Regions from separate parts of the Streptomyces sp. NPDC051211 genome, predicted to be linked through region 3. Evidence: riboswitches for the same ligand, from Rfam matches in the RefSeq annotation. Region 3 holds a riboswitch; each other region holds the start of a gene.

Region 1 (4,204 bases), on a different contig from region 3:
TCTTGATCTGGCCGCAGTTGGTGGCGACGGCGAGGTCGGCGATGGTGACGTCCTCGGTCTCGCCGGAGCGGTGCGACATCATGCACTTGAAGCCGTTGCGCTGGGCCATCTCGACGGCGTCGAGGGTCTCGGTCAGCGAACCGATCTGGTTCACCTTCACGAGCAGGGCGTTCGCGGTGCCCTCCTCGATACCGCGGGCCAGGCGCTCCGGGTTGGTGACGAACAGGTCGTCGCCGACGAGCTGGACGCGGGCGCCGAGCTTCTCGGTGATGACCTTCCAGCCGGCCCAGTCGTCCTCGAACAGCGGGTCCTCGATGGAGACGAGCGGGTACGCGTCGACGAGGCCCTCGTAGTACTCGGTCATCTCGGCGGCCGAGCGGGACTGGCCCTCGAACTCGTACTTGCCGTCCTTGTAGAACTCGGACGCGGCGACGTCGAGCGCGAGCGCGATGTCCTTGCCGGGGGTGTAGCCGGCCTGCTTGATGGCCTCGACGATGAGGTCGAGGGCCTCGCGGTTGGAGCCGAGATTCGGCGCGAAGCCGCCCTCGTCGCCCAGACCGGTGGACAGGCCCTTGCCCTTCAGCACGGACTTGAGGGTGTGGTAGACCTCGGTGCCCCAGCGCAGCGCCTCGGAGAAGGACTCCGCGCCGATCGGGGCGATCATGAACTCCTGGATGTCCACGTTGGAGTCGGCGTGCGACCCACCGTTGAGGATGTTCATCATCGGAACGGGCAGCAGGTGCGCGTTCGGGCCGCCGAGGTAGCGGAACAGCGGCAGGTCCGAGGCCTCGGACGCGGCGTGGGCGACGGCCAGGGAGACGCCGAGGATCGCGTTGGCGCCGAGCGAGCCCTTGTTGTCGGTGGCGTCCAGGTCGAACATGGCCTGGTCGATCAGGCGCTGCTCGGTGGCGTCGTAGCCGACCAGCTCGGGGCCGATCTGCTCGATGACGGCGAGGACGGCCTTCTCGACGCCCTTGCCCATGTAACGGTTGGGGTCACCGTCACGGAGCTCAATGGCCTCGAAGGCGCCGGTGGAGGCGCCGGAGGGAACTGCAGCACGGCCGGTGCTGCCGTCGTCGAGGCCAACCTCGACCTCGACCGTGGGGTTGCCTCGGGAGTCCAGGATTTCCCGGGCTACGACGACGTCGATGGACGGCACGAGCATCTCCTTCTGGGATGTGACGCTGGGTGTGCGGTGGCGCGTGGGCCGTGGGACGGCCCTGCCGGTCTAGAGCCTAACCGGCTCCGGGCGGTCGGCCGGCCGACCGCCCGGCTCCTGGGACGAAAAAGGGCCCGAATACCCGCCTTCCGGGACATAGAGCCCCGGATTTGGCGCCGCATCGAGGCCGTACCGACGCCGCACCGGGGCCGTACCGACGCCGGCGGCGGCGCCGCATCGACACCGGAAGCAGCGCCGCCCGGCGCGTCGGTGACGCGCCGGGCGGATGTGCCGTGCCAGGAGTTCGACCGGGGGTCAGGAAAGCTTCAGCTTCTGGCCCGGGAAGATCAGATCGGCGTCCTGGACGATGTCCTTGTTCAGCTCGTGCAGCTGCTGCCAGCCGCCGTTGACGTCGTGGGCGTCGGCGATCGCACCGAGGGTGTCACCGGACTTGACCTCGTACGAGCCGTTGCCGGTCAGCGGGGCGGCCGGGGCGGCGGGCTTCGCGGCCGGCTTGGAGGCGGGCTTCGACGGGGCCGGGGCCTGCGAGCGCTCGGACCGGGTGGTGGTCTCGGTGCGCTTCGTCTCCTTCTTCGGCTCGGTCTTCTTCGTCTCGCTCTTGGCCTTGGAGCCGGAGCCGTTCGAGGTGCCGGTGGAGCCGCCGCCGTACGCGGCGTTGGTCAGGCCCTTGCCGCAGTGCGGCCAGGCACCCTTGCCCTGGCCCTTGAGGACCTTCTCGGCGATGGCTATCTGCTGGGCCTTGGAGGCCTTGTTGGCGGTGGAGGCGTACGCCTTGCCGCCGTACGCGGCCCAGGTGGAGGCGGAGAACTGCAGGCCGCCGTAGTAGCCGTTGCCGGTGTTGATCGACCAGTTGCCGCCGGACTCGCACTGAGCGACGGCGTCCCACTGCGAGGCGGTGGCGGCGTTCGCGGTGCCCGCGGCCATCAGCGGAGCGGCCGCAGCGGCGCCGACGACACCGGCGAGCGCGACGACACGGGTGGCCTTGGAGGCGCGGCGGTGCTTGCCCTTGCCGGAAAGCAGCATGGAACTTCTCCTCACCGACGCCTACGAGGTGAGCTGTCGGGTTCGGGCGAGTGAGTTGCCCGGCCTCGCGACCTAGCGCGTGGCTTAACCCCCAGCCGTTCCGTGACCATCTCTCAATGGCCGGGCCCGGCACTTACCTTGGTTCCCCCGCTCCTGCCTTCGGCGCTTGACGCGACGACTGTTCCCTCCGTCCGCCGGCAGGATTCGGCGATGCGGTCGAAGGAGCCCGCGGTGGCGAGCGATTCAGAAGGTAGACAGGTCTGCCCCGGATCTTCAACGAGCGTTTCGGACGCGAAACCGCCCCTACTTGCGCTCCCCGAACGGGTGTTTGCGCAGGTGAGGGGCGGATTTGCGGAAGGTCACGGGTGGGACACGCCAGTTGACCGGAAGAGACACATGTCTCACTTGCACGAAAGGGACATTGAGCGCTTTCCGGCCGCCCGAACTAGCCCTATTTCGGGCTTACATCCAGATTCTGTCCCGGCTTGATGAGGTCGGCGTCATCCCCGATGACCTGCTCGTTGGCGGCGTAGAGGGCGTTCCAGCCGCCCTCGACCCCCTTGGCATCCGCGATGGCCGTCAGGCTGTCGCCGGGTTGGACGGTGTACGTCGGCCCGGACGCGGCGTCGGATGTGACGGGCGCCTCGACGGCGGGCGCTCCGCGGTGCCGTCCGGTCCCGGACTCCGTGCCCGCCGTGGGAGTGGCGCCCGACTCGGCGGTGGGGGCGGTCGGGTCGGCGGCGGGGGCGGTCGGGTCGGCGGTCACGCCGGGGCCGGCCGGGGTGGAGGGCGCCGTGGGGAAGCTCGGAACAACCGGGGTCGTCGGGTCGGCCGTCGGACCGCCCGGAGTGTCCGGAGTGCTGGGAGTGCCCGGAGTGCCCGGAGTTGTGGGGTCGGCCGGCGGGGTGGTCGGGTCCGCCGGGGTGCCCGGAGTCCCGGGCGTGGTGGGGGTGCCGGGAGTGCCCGGGGTGCCCGGAGTGGCGGGAGCGGTCGGGTCGCCCGGCACCGGCAGCGGGCTGACCGGAGCGGTCGGCAGGCCCGGCGCGGTGGGCGCGGTCGGCTGCGCGGGCGCGGTCGGCTCGGTGGGCGGCAGCGGCGCGGGCATCACCGGCACACCGGGGGTGAACACCCCGCCCGGGGCGGCCTGGTCGTAGTCCGCGGCGGCGTCCGGGGTTTCCTCCGGGCGGACCGGGGCGAGGGCCTCCGGCTCGGGAGCCCCCGGCTGGCCGGGGTCCACGGCGGCGGCCGGGCCGTCCTGGGTCAGCCCGGCCGACTCGGCGCACATCGCCCACGCCTGGGGTCCCTGCGCGGCCAGCACCCGCTCGGCGACGGCGATCTGCTGCGAGCGGCTGGCCAGGTCGGCGCGCGGGGCGTAGTCGAGTCCGCCCGCGTTCTTCCACTGCTCCTGGGTGAACTGGAGCCCGCCGTACGCTCCGCTGCCGTAGTCGGCGCTCCAGGTGCCGCCGCTCTCGCACTCGGCGACCTTGTCCCAGGTTGCGGTGTCCGCGGCGGTCGCGCTGGTGGCGGCGAGCAGCGGCAACGCCAGGGCGGAGCCGGTCACTCCGGCCGTGACGACGATCGCGGGGACCTGACGGGGCCGACGATGGCGGCCGTTCCCGGAACGCATGAGGGTGGACCTTTCGCGTGACAGCGGGGAGGTCACGGAACCTAGCGCTCCTCGAACGCTTGTCACAAGTCGATGCAGCGCAGATCACGTAAAGGTCACATTGGGCGTCCCGGCGGATCCGCAGCGCTGACCTGCGGTCAGTTAATTAGCGGGGTGTGAAGACAACCGGAAGGGTGCGCAGCCCACGCATGATGAGCCCGCCGCGCCAGCGCAAGGCCTCCGGCTCCACCGCGAGCTGTAGATCCGGAATCCGCGTCAGCAAAGTCGCCAGCGCCGTCTGGCCTTCCAGGCGGGCGAGCGGAGCGCCCAGGCAGTAGTGGATTCCGTGGCCGTATCCGAGGTGCTGGTTGTCGGTGCGGGAGAGGTCCAGGGTG
Region 2 (4,204 bases), on a different contig from region 3:
CGCCGGACGGGTCCGCGCCGAACGCTTCGGACCGCAGCTCGCGCAGCCGCGAACGCAAGGGACGGGAGCCGGTCAAGGCGCCTCCTGGGAGGGTGGGTGCAGGACGGTACTACGGTGTGTCTGCCCTTCCCAACGCACACCGACCCCGAAGGATTCCGGTACCGGCGCCCGTCCCCCTGCTCACAGGGGCAGCAGATCCGGCCGCTTGGGCTCCACATGATCTCCGGAGGACTCCCCGCGCAGCCGCCGCCCGATCCACGGTACGAGGTGTTCGCGCGCCCACTGGATATTGTCCCGGGTCACCTCGGCCGAGCCGCGCGGTCGCAGCGGCGGCCACGGCTGGTCGGGGTCGGCCGGCACCTCCAGGCCGAGCACCTGGGCGGCCCGCAGGGCGACCCGGGTGTGCCCCTCGGGCGAGAGGTGCAGCCGGTCGTCGTCCCAGGCCCGCCGGTCCTGTACGGACTTCAGCGACCAGAGGTCGAGCACCGGGCAGTCGTACCGGTCGGCGATGGCCCGCACGTGGGCGCTGTACGTCGCCACCTTGCCCCGGAGATGGCGCAGCACCGGCACGCCGCGGGTGTCGAAACCGGTGGTGATCATGACCTGGCCGACGGCGCCGGTGAGGTCGGCGACGGCCGCCTCGAAGCGCTCGGCCACGTCGTCGGGGTCGCTGCCGGGCCGGATGATGTCGTTGCCGCCGGCGCAGAAGCTGACCAGGTCGGGGGCGAGCTCCTTGGCCCGCGGCACCTGTTCGGCCACGATCTGGTCGAGCAGCCGGCCCCGCACGGCGAGGTTGGCGTACCGGAAGTCGTGCTCATCGCGTCGGTCGGCCAGGAGTACGGCCAGCCGGTCGGCCCAGCCGACGAAGGTGTCCCCCGGTCCCGGGTCCCCCACACCCTCGGTGAAGCTGTCGCCGATCGCCGCGTATGAGCCAATGGTCTGGAATGTCGAATTCGTCGAGTCGTCGTCGCCTGCCACGACGACTTATCTTTCCCCGACACCTGTGACCTACGCGACCGTAGCCAGGGGTTGACGGACCGTGATCTTTGCCACCCGGTCGGACGGAATACGGACGAAAGGGGGCCGGGGCCGGGAGTCCCCCTCGGATTCCCGGCCCCGGAGGCCTGCTGGGCGGACCTGCGTCCGTCAGACGCTCACGCCCTTGGAGCGGAGGTAGCTGAGCGGGTTGATGTCCGAGCCGTAGTTCGGACCGGTGCGGATCTCGAAGTGCAGGTGCGGGCCGGTGGAGTTGCCGGTGGAGCCGACGAGGCCCACCTGCTGGCCGGCGGTGACGCTCTGGCCGGTCGAGACCGACAGCTGGGACATGTGGCCGTACTGCGAGTAGTGGCCGTCGGCGTGCCGGATGACGACCTCGTTGCCGTACGAGCCGCCCCAGCCGGCGGAGACCACGGTGCCCGCGCCGACCGCCTTGACGCTGGTGCCGGCGGTCGCACCGAAGTCGACGCCGGTGTGGGTGCCGCTGGACCACATGGCGCCGCTGGCCCCGTACTGGGTGTTGATGCGGGCGTTGACGGGGGCGACGAATCCGGCACCGGTGGAGGCGCCGGCCTCGGAGCCGCCGCTCTGCTCCTGTGCGGCGGAGCCCTGGCCCCGGTCCTCCGAGGCGGACGCGGCCGAGGGCTCGTTGCCGGAGGTGCTCGGGGCCTGCGCGGACCGCTTCTTCGGCGCGGGCGCCGACTGCTGCGGGGCCGGCGCGGACTGCTGCTGCTCGGACTCGGCGGAGTCCTCGGACGGGACCTCGGACCGGGCCTCGGACTGGGCCTGCGGCGCCGCCTCGGACGGGGCCGCACCCTGCCCGCCCAGGGTCAGCCGCAGGCCCGGGTGGATCAGCGACGGGTTGGAGCCGACGGCCTCGCGGTTGTCCGCGTAGAGCTGCTGCCAGCCGCCGCCGAGGTTCCGGTCCTGGGCTATGTCGGAGAGGCAGTCGCCCTTCACGACGGTGTAGACGGAGGGAGCCAGCTGCGGAGCGGCGGCGGGCACGGCCTGGGACCGAACCTGGGCCTGAGCCTGAGCCTGGGCCTGGAACGCGGCGGGCACCTGGGACGGCAGCTTGGCCGCGGTGTGGGCGGCCGGCAGCTCGGCGGCATTCGCGCCGGCGGCACCCAGCAGCGGAAGCGCGAGAGCCGCGCCGCCGGTGCCGGCCGCGACGAAACCGCGGGTGATCGGGCTGGACTTGGGGCGGCGGTGCTTACCCTTTCCGGGCATGGCGCATTCCTCTCCGTCGCCTGCGAGGTGAGCTGTCGGGTTCGGACTGGAGATGTCCGGCCGTACAGCGGATGCACGGCTTCACCCCGAGCCGTCCCGGATCGGAGATCCGGGACAAGCGGCCTACCTGGTTCCCCCGCTCCTGCCGGGCACATGAATGGTCGGGTGCGGTTTCCAGGTGGCGGCAGGATTCGGCGTTCCACCTGGATTCGGGGTGACCGTATTCCAGTTGGAGCGCATGGAACAAGCCATGAATTCGCAGAAGAAATCACCGAAGTGATGGATCAATGGAATTCCGGTCACGCTCCGTCCATTCCGTACCGACAACACCCGTCCCTACAAGGCAATTCGACGACGGTCGGCCGCCACTCAACGTCACCGTATGATCTGGCTCACGAGGCGGCACCGACGCGAAGGAGTCCTTGTGACGCAGCAGATACCCCACCCTTCGTCCACTGAGCCCGAACTGTCCGGAGTGCGCAACTTCCGCGATGTGGGCGGTTTGTCGACTGCGGACGGACGGAGGGTCAGACCGGGAGTACTGTTCCGAAGCGGACATCTCGCACATGCCACCGAAACCGACGCAGAGTTTCTCGCCTCGCTCGGCCTGCACACCATCTTCGACTTCCGGAACTCCGCCGACCACGCACTGGAGGGGCCCGACGTCGAACTGCCGGGAGTCCGGAATGTCAGCATTCCGCTCTCCGATCCGGCGGACGGCAAGGAGTTCTGGAAGATGGTCCGCGACGGCGACCTCGACCAGCTGCGCGAGCTGCTCGGCGAAGGCAGGGCGGCGGCCCGGATGGCGGCCTCGTACCGGCAGATCATCCGCACCCGCACCGCCGAACACAGCCGGGTGGTGCACGCCCTCGCGGAGGACAGCGTGCCGGCCCTGATGCACTGCGCCGCCGGAAAGGACCGGGCCGGGCTCTCCGTCGCCGTCACCCTGCTCGCCCTCGGCGTCGAGCGCGAGGCGATCCTGGCGGACTACCTGGAGTCCAACGCCCCGCACCGCCGCTACCGGGTCCGCCGCAGCAGCGATTCGGCCGAGGCCCGCTCCCCCGAGGTGATGGCCCTGCTGGGCCCGCTCTTCGACGCCCGCGCCGAATACCTGACGGCCGCCTTCGACACCATCGAGGAGACCTGGGGCGGCGTGGACGCCTACCTCACCGAGGGCCTCGGGCTGCTGCCCGTGACCCTCGGCCGGCTCCGCGAAAGACTGCTGGACTGACCACCCCCGAAGGTCTCGAAAGCCTCGAAGGTACCAAAGGCCTCGAAGGCGCCGAATGCCCTGAAACCACCGGAACCCCCGGAATCACCGGAACCCGCGCAACCCAAGGAGCAGGCCGTCAGCGGTTGGCGACGGCCTGCTTCACCAAGGTCCGGCCGAAGTCCCACATCAGGCCGCCGCCCCCGTGCGCCTCGTCCATGACGGCCCGGAAGGCCGTCACGAACCGGTCCACGTCCCGCTCGTCCACGACCAGCGGCGGAATCAGCTTGATGACCTCCAGGTGGTCCCCCGAGACCTGGGTGAGGATCCGGTGCCGCTGCAGCAGCGGCACCACCACCATCTGCGCGAACAGCCCCTTGCGGGCCGCCTGCAGCATCGCCCACCGGCTGCGCAGGCCCAGTGAGGAGGGCCGGCCGAACTCGATGCCGACCATCAGGCCGCGGCCGCGCACCTCGTGCAGCAGCTCGTACTCGTCCACCAGGGCGGCCAGCCGCCCCCGCAGCAGGTCGCCCATCGCCCGGGCGTTGGCCACCACCTCCTCCTGCTCCATCACCGACAGCACCGCGAGCCCGGCGGCCATGGCCTGCGCATTGGATCCGAAGCTGGCCGAGTGGACGAGCACCCGGTCCATGGACGAATAGACCTTCTTGAAGATCCAGTCCTTGCCGAGGGTGGCTCCGACCGGCACATAGCCGCCCGACAGCGCCTTGGCCACGCACACCAGGTCCGGCTCGACGCCCTCTTCGT
Region 3 (4,204 bases):
CTCACCTGGATCGAGAAGTACTTCGGCAGCATCCCCGGCCACGACGGCAAGCAGCCGCCGCGCGACGGCACCCTGCCCGACACCATCGGCGAGGAGCTCCGCGAGGAGATCGTGGAGAAGGTCCCGGCGCGCGCCCTGATGGCGGCCTACCGGCTGCCGCACGACGGCACCCGCGAGTGCGACGCCGCCGACGTGGCCCTGACCATCCTGGGCGGCGGCGAGTCCTCCCGCCTGCACAACCGCCTGGTACGCCGCGACCAGACGGCCGTCGCGGCCGGCTTCGGCATGCTGCGGCTGGCCGGCGCGCCCTCCATGGGCTGGCTGGACGTGAAGACCTCCGGCGGCGTGGACGTGCCGGACATCGAGACCGCCGTGGACGAGGAGCTCGCCCGGTTCGCCGCCGAGGGCCCCACGGCCGAGGAGATGGAGCGCGCCCAGGCCCAGCTGGAGCGCGAATGGCTGGACCGGCTGGGCACGGTGGCCGGCCGCGCCGACGAACTGTGCCGCTTCGCGGTGCTGTTCGGCGACCCGCAGCTGGCGCTGACCGCCGTCGGGCGGGTGCTCGACATCACCGCCGAGGAGGTGCAGGCCGTGGCCGCCGCCCGACTGCGCCCCGACAACCGCGCGGTGCTGGTCTACGAGCCGCTGCCCGAGGACGCCGCGGAGCCCGGGACCGAGGAGGAGGTCGAGGCGGAGATCGACACCGACGCCCGGGCCGCCCGCGCCGAAGCCCGTGACGCCGGAACCGAATCCGCCGCCCAGAACGGCGAGAACGACGAGAGCAAGGGGGCGGAGCAGTGAGCGACACCGCAGCCGTCACGATGACCTTCCACCCGCAGCCGCAGGCCGGCGAGGCCCGCCCGTGGGCCTTCCCGGCCCCCGCGCGCAGCGCCCTGGACAACGGCCTGACCGTGCTCCGCTGCCACCGGCCCGGACAGCAGGTGGTGGCCGTCGAGATCATCCTCGAGGCCCCGCTGGACGCCGAGCCGGCCGGCCTCGACGGAGTGGCCACGATCATGGCCCGGGCGCTGTCCGAGGGCACCGACAAGCACTCGGCCGAGGAGTTCGCGGCTGCCCTGGAGCGCTGCGGCGCCACCCTCGACGCGCATGCCGACCACCCCGGCGTCCGGGTCTCCCTGGAGGTCCCCGCCTCCCGGCTACCCAAGGGCCTCGCCCTGCTCGCCGAGGCGCTGCGCGCCCCCGCGTTCGCCGATGCCGAGGTGGACCGGCTGGTCCGCAACCGGCTCGACGAGATCCCGCACGAGCTGGCCAACCCGCAGCGCCGGGCCGCCATGCAGCTGTCCAAGGAGCTCTTCCCGGCCGGCCTGCGAATGTCCCGGCCGCGCCAGGGCACCGCGGAGACCGTCGCCCGGATCGACTCCGCGGCCGTACGCGCCTTCTACGAGGCCCACGTACGCCCCTCCGCCGCCACCGCGGTGATCGTCGGCGACTACACCGGCACCGACCTGGACGCCGTCCTGGCGGACACCCTGGGCGCGTGGACCGGCGGCACCGCCCCCGCGCTCAAGGCGACCCCGGTGACCGCCGACGACACCGGCCGGGTCGTCATCGTGGACCGTCCCGACGCGGTCCAGACGCAGCTGCTGATCGGCCGGATCGGCCCGGACCGGCACGACCGCGTCTGGGCGGCCCAGGTGCTGGGCACGTACTGCCTGGGCGGCACCCTCACCTCCCGGCTGGACCGGGTGCTGCGCGAGGAGAAGGGCTACACCTACGGCGTGCGCGCCTTCGGCCAGGTGCTGCGCTCCACCGCCCCGACGGCCCCGGAGGGTGCCACCGGCGCGTGCATGCTCGCCATCAGCGGCTCGGTCGACACCCCCAACACCGGACCGGCGCTGGACGACCTGTGGAAGGTGCTCCGCACGCTGGCGGAGGGCGGCCTGACCGACGCCGAACGGGACGTGGCGGTACAGAACTTGGTGGGGGTCGCCCCGCTGAAGTTCGAGACGGCCGCGTCCGTCGCAGGCACCCTCGCCGACCAGGTCGAGCAGCAGCTTCCGGACGACTACCAGGCGCAGTTGTACGCGCGGCTGGCCGAAACCGGCACCGTGGAGGCGACTTCGGCGGTGGTCAGCGCCTTCCCGGCGGACCGTCTCGTCACGATCCTGGTGGGCGATGCGGCGCAGATCGAGGAGCCGGTGCGGGCGCTGGGCATCGGTGAAGTGACCGTGGTCGCCAACTGACCTCCGGGGACTGCAGGAACAGAGGACCTTGGTGGATTGCCCGCCAAGGTCCTCTTTGCGTGCCGTATGTCCGGTTAAGGGGAGTGCCTGCCTGTATGCCGTGTGGCGTACGCAACAAAAAGGCGTGTCTGTTTGGCGATTGACTGATGATCCGCCTAGCGTCGGTCCCGCTGTCCGTCAGCTGTAACTGCCGCACCCGCGGCACCGGACAGCGATCGCCGAGTCCCCGTCAGGCGCGAGCCTGGGGAGCCGGGGACCCACATCAGTCCCTGGGGTGAATCGGGCCGCCTCCGCCAGGAGGGGGACCGTAGGAGACCTTCCTGCTCCGAACCCGTCAGCTAACCCGGTAGGCGAGAGGGAAGGAAAGGACCAGCCTTTTCATGGGCACTCGTGCCGCCGGTAAGCACCGTGGTTCCAGCCGTCTGAGCAAGAAGACCGCCGGCATCGCCGGGATCGCCGCCCTTGCCACCACCGGTGTCATCGGCTCCTTCGCAGCTCCGGCCTTCGCCGCGGACAACGACAACGCGATCCAGGACACCGGCCTCAACGCCGTCGTGGTCGGCGACGACCTGGCCGGCGACATCGAGGCCCAGGCCGCGGCCCAGCAGCACGCCGCCGAGGCCGCCGCCGCCAAGGCGCAGGCCGAGGCCGAGGCGAAGCAGAAGGCCGCCGAGGCCAAGCGCATCGCCGAGGTCAAGGCGAAGGCCGAGCGCGAGGCCAAGGAGCGCGCCGCCCGCGAGGCCGAGCGCAAGCGCCTGAACACCTTCGTCTCCCCGCTCGCCGACTCGTACGTCTCCACCCAGTACAAGGCCGGCGGCGGCATGTGGTCCTCCGGCAGCCACACCGGCATCGACTTCCACGCGGCCTCCGGCACCGTGGTCCGCGCGGTGGGCCTCGGCACCGTCGTCGAGGCCGGCTGGGGCGGCGCGTACGGCAACAACGTCGTCATCAAGCACGCCGACGGCACCTACACCCAGTACGGCCACCTGGCTTCGCTGAGCGTCTCCAAGGGCCAGCAGGTCACCCCCGGCCAGCAGATCGGCCTGTCCGGCTCCACCGGCAACTCCAGCGGCCCGCACCTCCACTTCGAGGCCCGGACCGGCTCGGACTACGGCTCGGACATCAACCCGATCACCTACCTGCGCTCGCACGGCGTCAGCCTCTGAGTGCGGCTGCCCGCAGCATCGAAGAAGACCCCGGCTCACCGAGCCGGGGTCTTCTTCATTTGTTTCCCGTCCGCGCTCGGAAATCACCGCGTGCTGCAATAGAGTCGAGGCATTGACGCCAATGACGACAGCATTAAGCGGAGGTCCGGTCTTGCGTATTCCTGCGCACGCGGTGTGTACGGCAATCCGCGACGACATCGTCACCGGAGTTTTCCAGCCCGGAGCCAGGCTCACCGAGGAACTCCTCGCCCGCCGGTACGGGGTGTCCCGGGTCCCGGTCCGCGAGGCGCTGCGCACCCTGGAGTCCGAGGGCTTCGTCACCACGCGGCGGCACGCGGGCGCGTGCGTGGCCGAGCCGACCCAGCAGGAGGCGGCCGACCTGCTGGAGCTGCGGATGCTGGTGGAACCCCTCGCGGCCGCCCGGGCGGCCCGCCGCCGCACCGACGCACACCTCAAGGTGCTGCGCGGCCTGGTCCGGCTGGGCCAGGAGCGGGCCCGCCAGGGCCAGGGCGAGGACCTGCGGGCCCTGGGCGGCTGGTTCCACGAGACCCTGTCCCAGGCCTCCGGCAGCCCCGGCCTGATCTCCCTGCTCACCCAGCTGCGCCACAAGGTCGCCTGGATGTACGCGGTCCAGGCACCGGCCCGGCCGGCGGAGTCCTGGGCGGAACACGGGGCGATCGTGGACGCGGTGGCCCGGGGCGACGCGGAACGGGCGCGGGCGCTGACGGCCGCGCATGCGGAGCGGGCCGGCGAGGCGCACCGGATGCGGCTGCGGAGCGGGGGGCCGGTGAGGACTTCGCAACCTGCCGTAAACATGTCGAGCGGCCTGCATTA

The links. A riboswitch is a leader RNA that binds a small molecule or an ion and turns the genes downstream of it on or off. The one in region 3 is predicted to bind cyclic di-AMP.
Positions count from the first base shown of each region.
Region 1: another riboswitch for cyclic di-AMP. It lies ahead of AB0447_RS21170 (transglycosylase family protein); the one in region 3 lies ahead of AB0447_RS26620 (M23 family metallopeptidase).
Region 2: another riboswitch for cyclic di-AMP. It lies ahead of AB0447_RS07865 (LysM peptidoglycan-binding domain-containing M23 family metallopeptidase); the one in region 3 lies ahead of AB0447_RS26620 (M23 family metallopeptidase).

Region 1 is NZ_JBFBAV010000021.1:34,254-38,457, reverse strand. Features, by position in the region: gene eno (phosphopyruvate hydratase) at 1-1,165, opposite strand, end outside; gene AB0447_RS21170 (transglycosylase family protein) at 1,475-2,203, opposite strand; cyclic di-AMP (ydaO/yuaA leader) riboswitch at 2,207-2,378, opposite strand; gene AB0447_RS21165 (transglycosylase family protein) at 2,655-3,830, opposite strand; gene AB0447_RS21160 (cytochrome P450) at 3,976-4,204, opposite strand, start outside.
Region 2 is NZ_JBFBAV010000005.1:90,193-94,396, forward strand. Features, by position in the region: gene AB0447_RS07855 (MBL fold metallo-hydrolase) at 1-76, opposite strand, end outside; gene AB0447_RS07860 (SGNH/GDSL hydrolase family protein) at 181-978, opposite strand; gene AB0447_RS07865 (LysM peptidoglycan-binding domain-containing M23 family metallopeptidase) at 1,147-2,226, opposite strand; cyclic di-AMP (ydaO/yuaA leader) riboswitch at 2,231-2,433, opposite strand; gene AB0447_RS07870 (tyrosine-protein phosphatase) at 2,651-3,457, shown strand; gene AB0447_RS07875 (aspartate aminotransferase family protein) at 3,576-4,204, opposite strand, start outside.
Region 3 is NZ_JBFBAV010000033.1:36,943-41,146, reverse strand. Features, by position in the region: gene AB0447_RS26630 (pitrilysin family protein) at 1-801, shown strand, start outside; gene AB0447_RS26625 (pitrilysin family protein) at 822-2,204, shown strand; cyclic di-AMP (ydaO/yuaA leader) riboswitch at 2,411-2,572, shown strand; gene AB0447_RS26620 (M23 family metallopeptidase) at 2,585-3,370, shown strand; gene AB0447_RS26615 (GntR family transcriptional regulator) at 3,522-4,204, shown strand, end outside.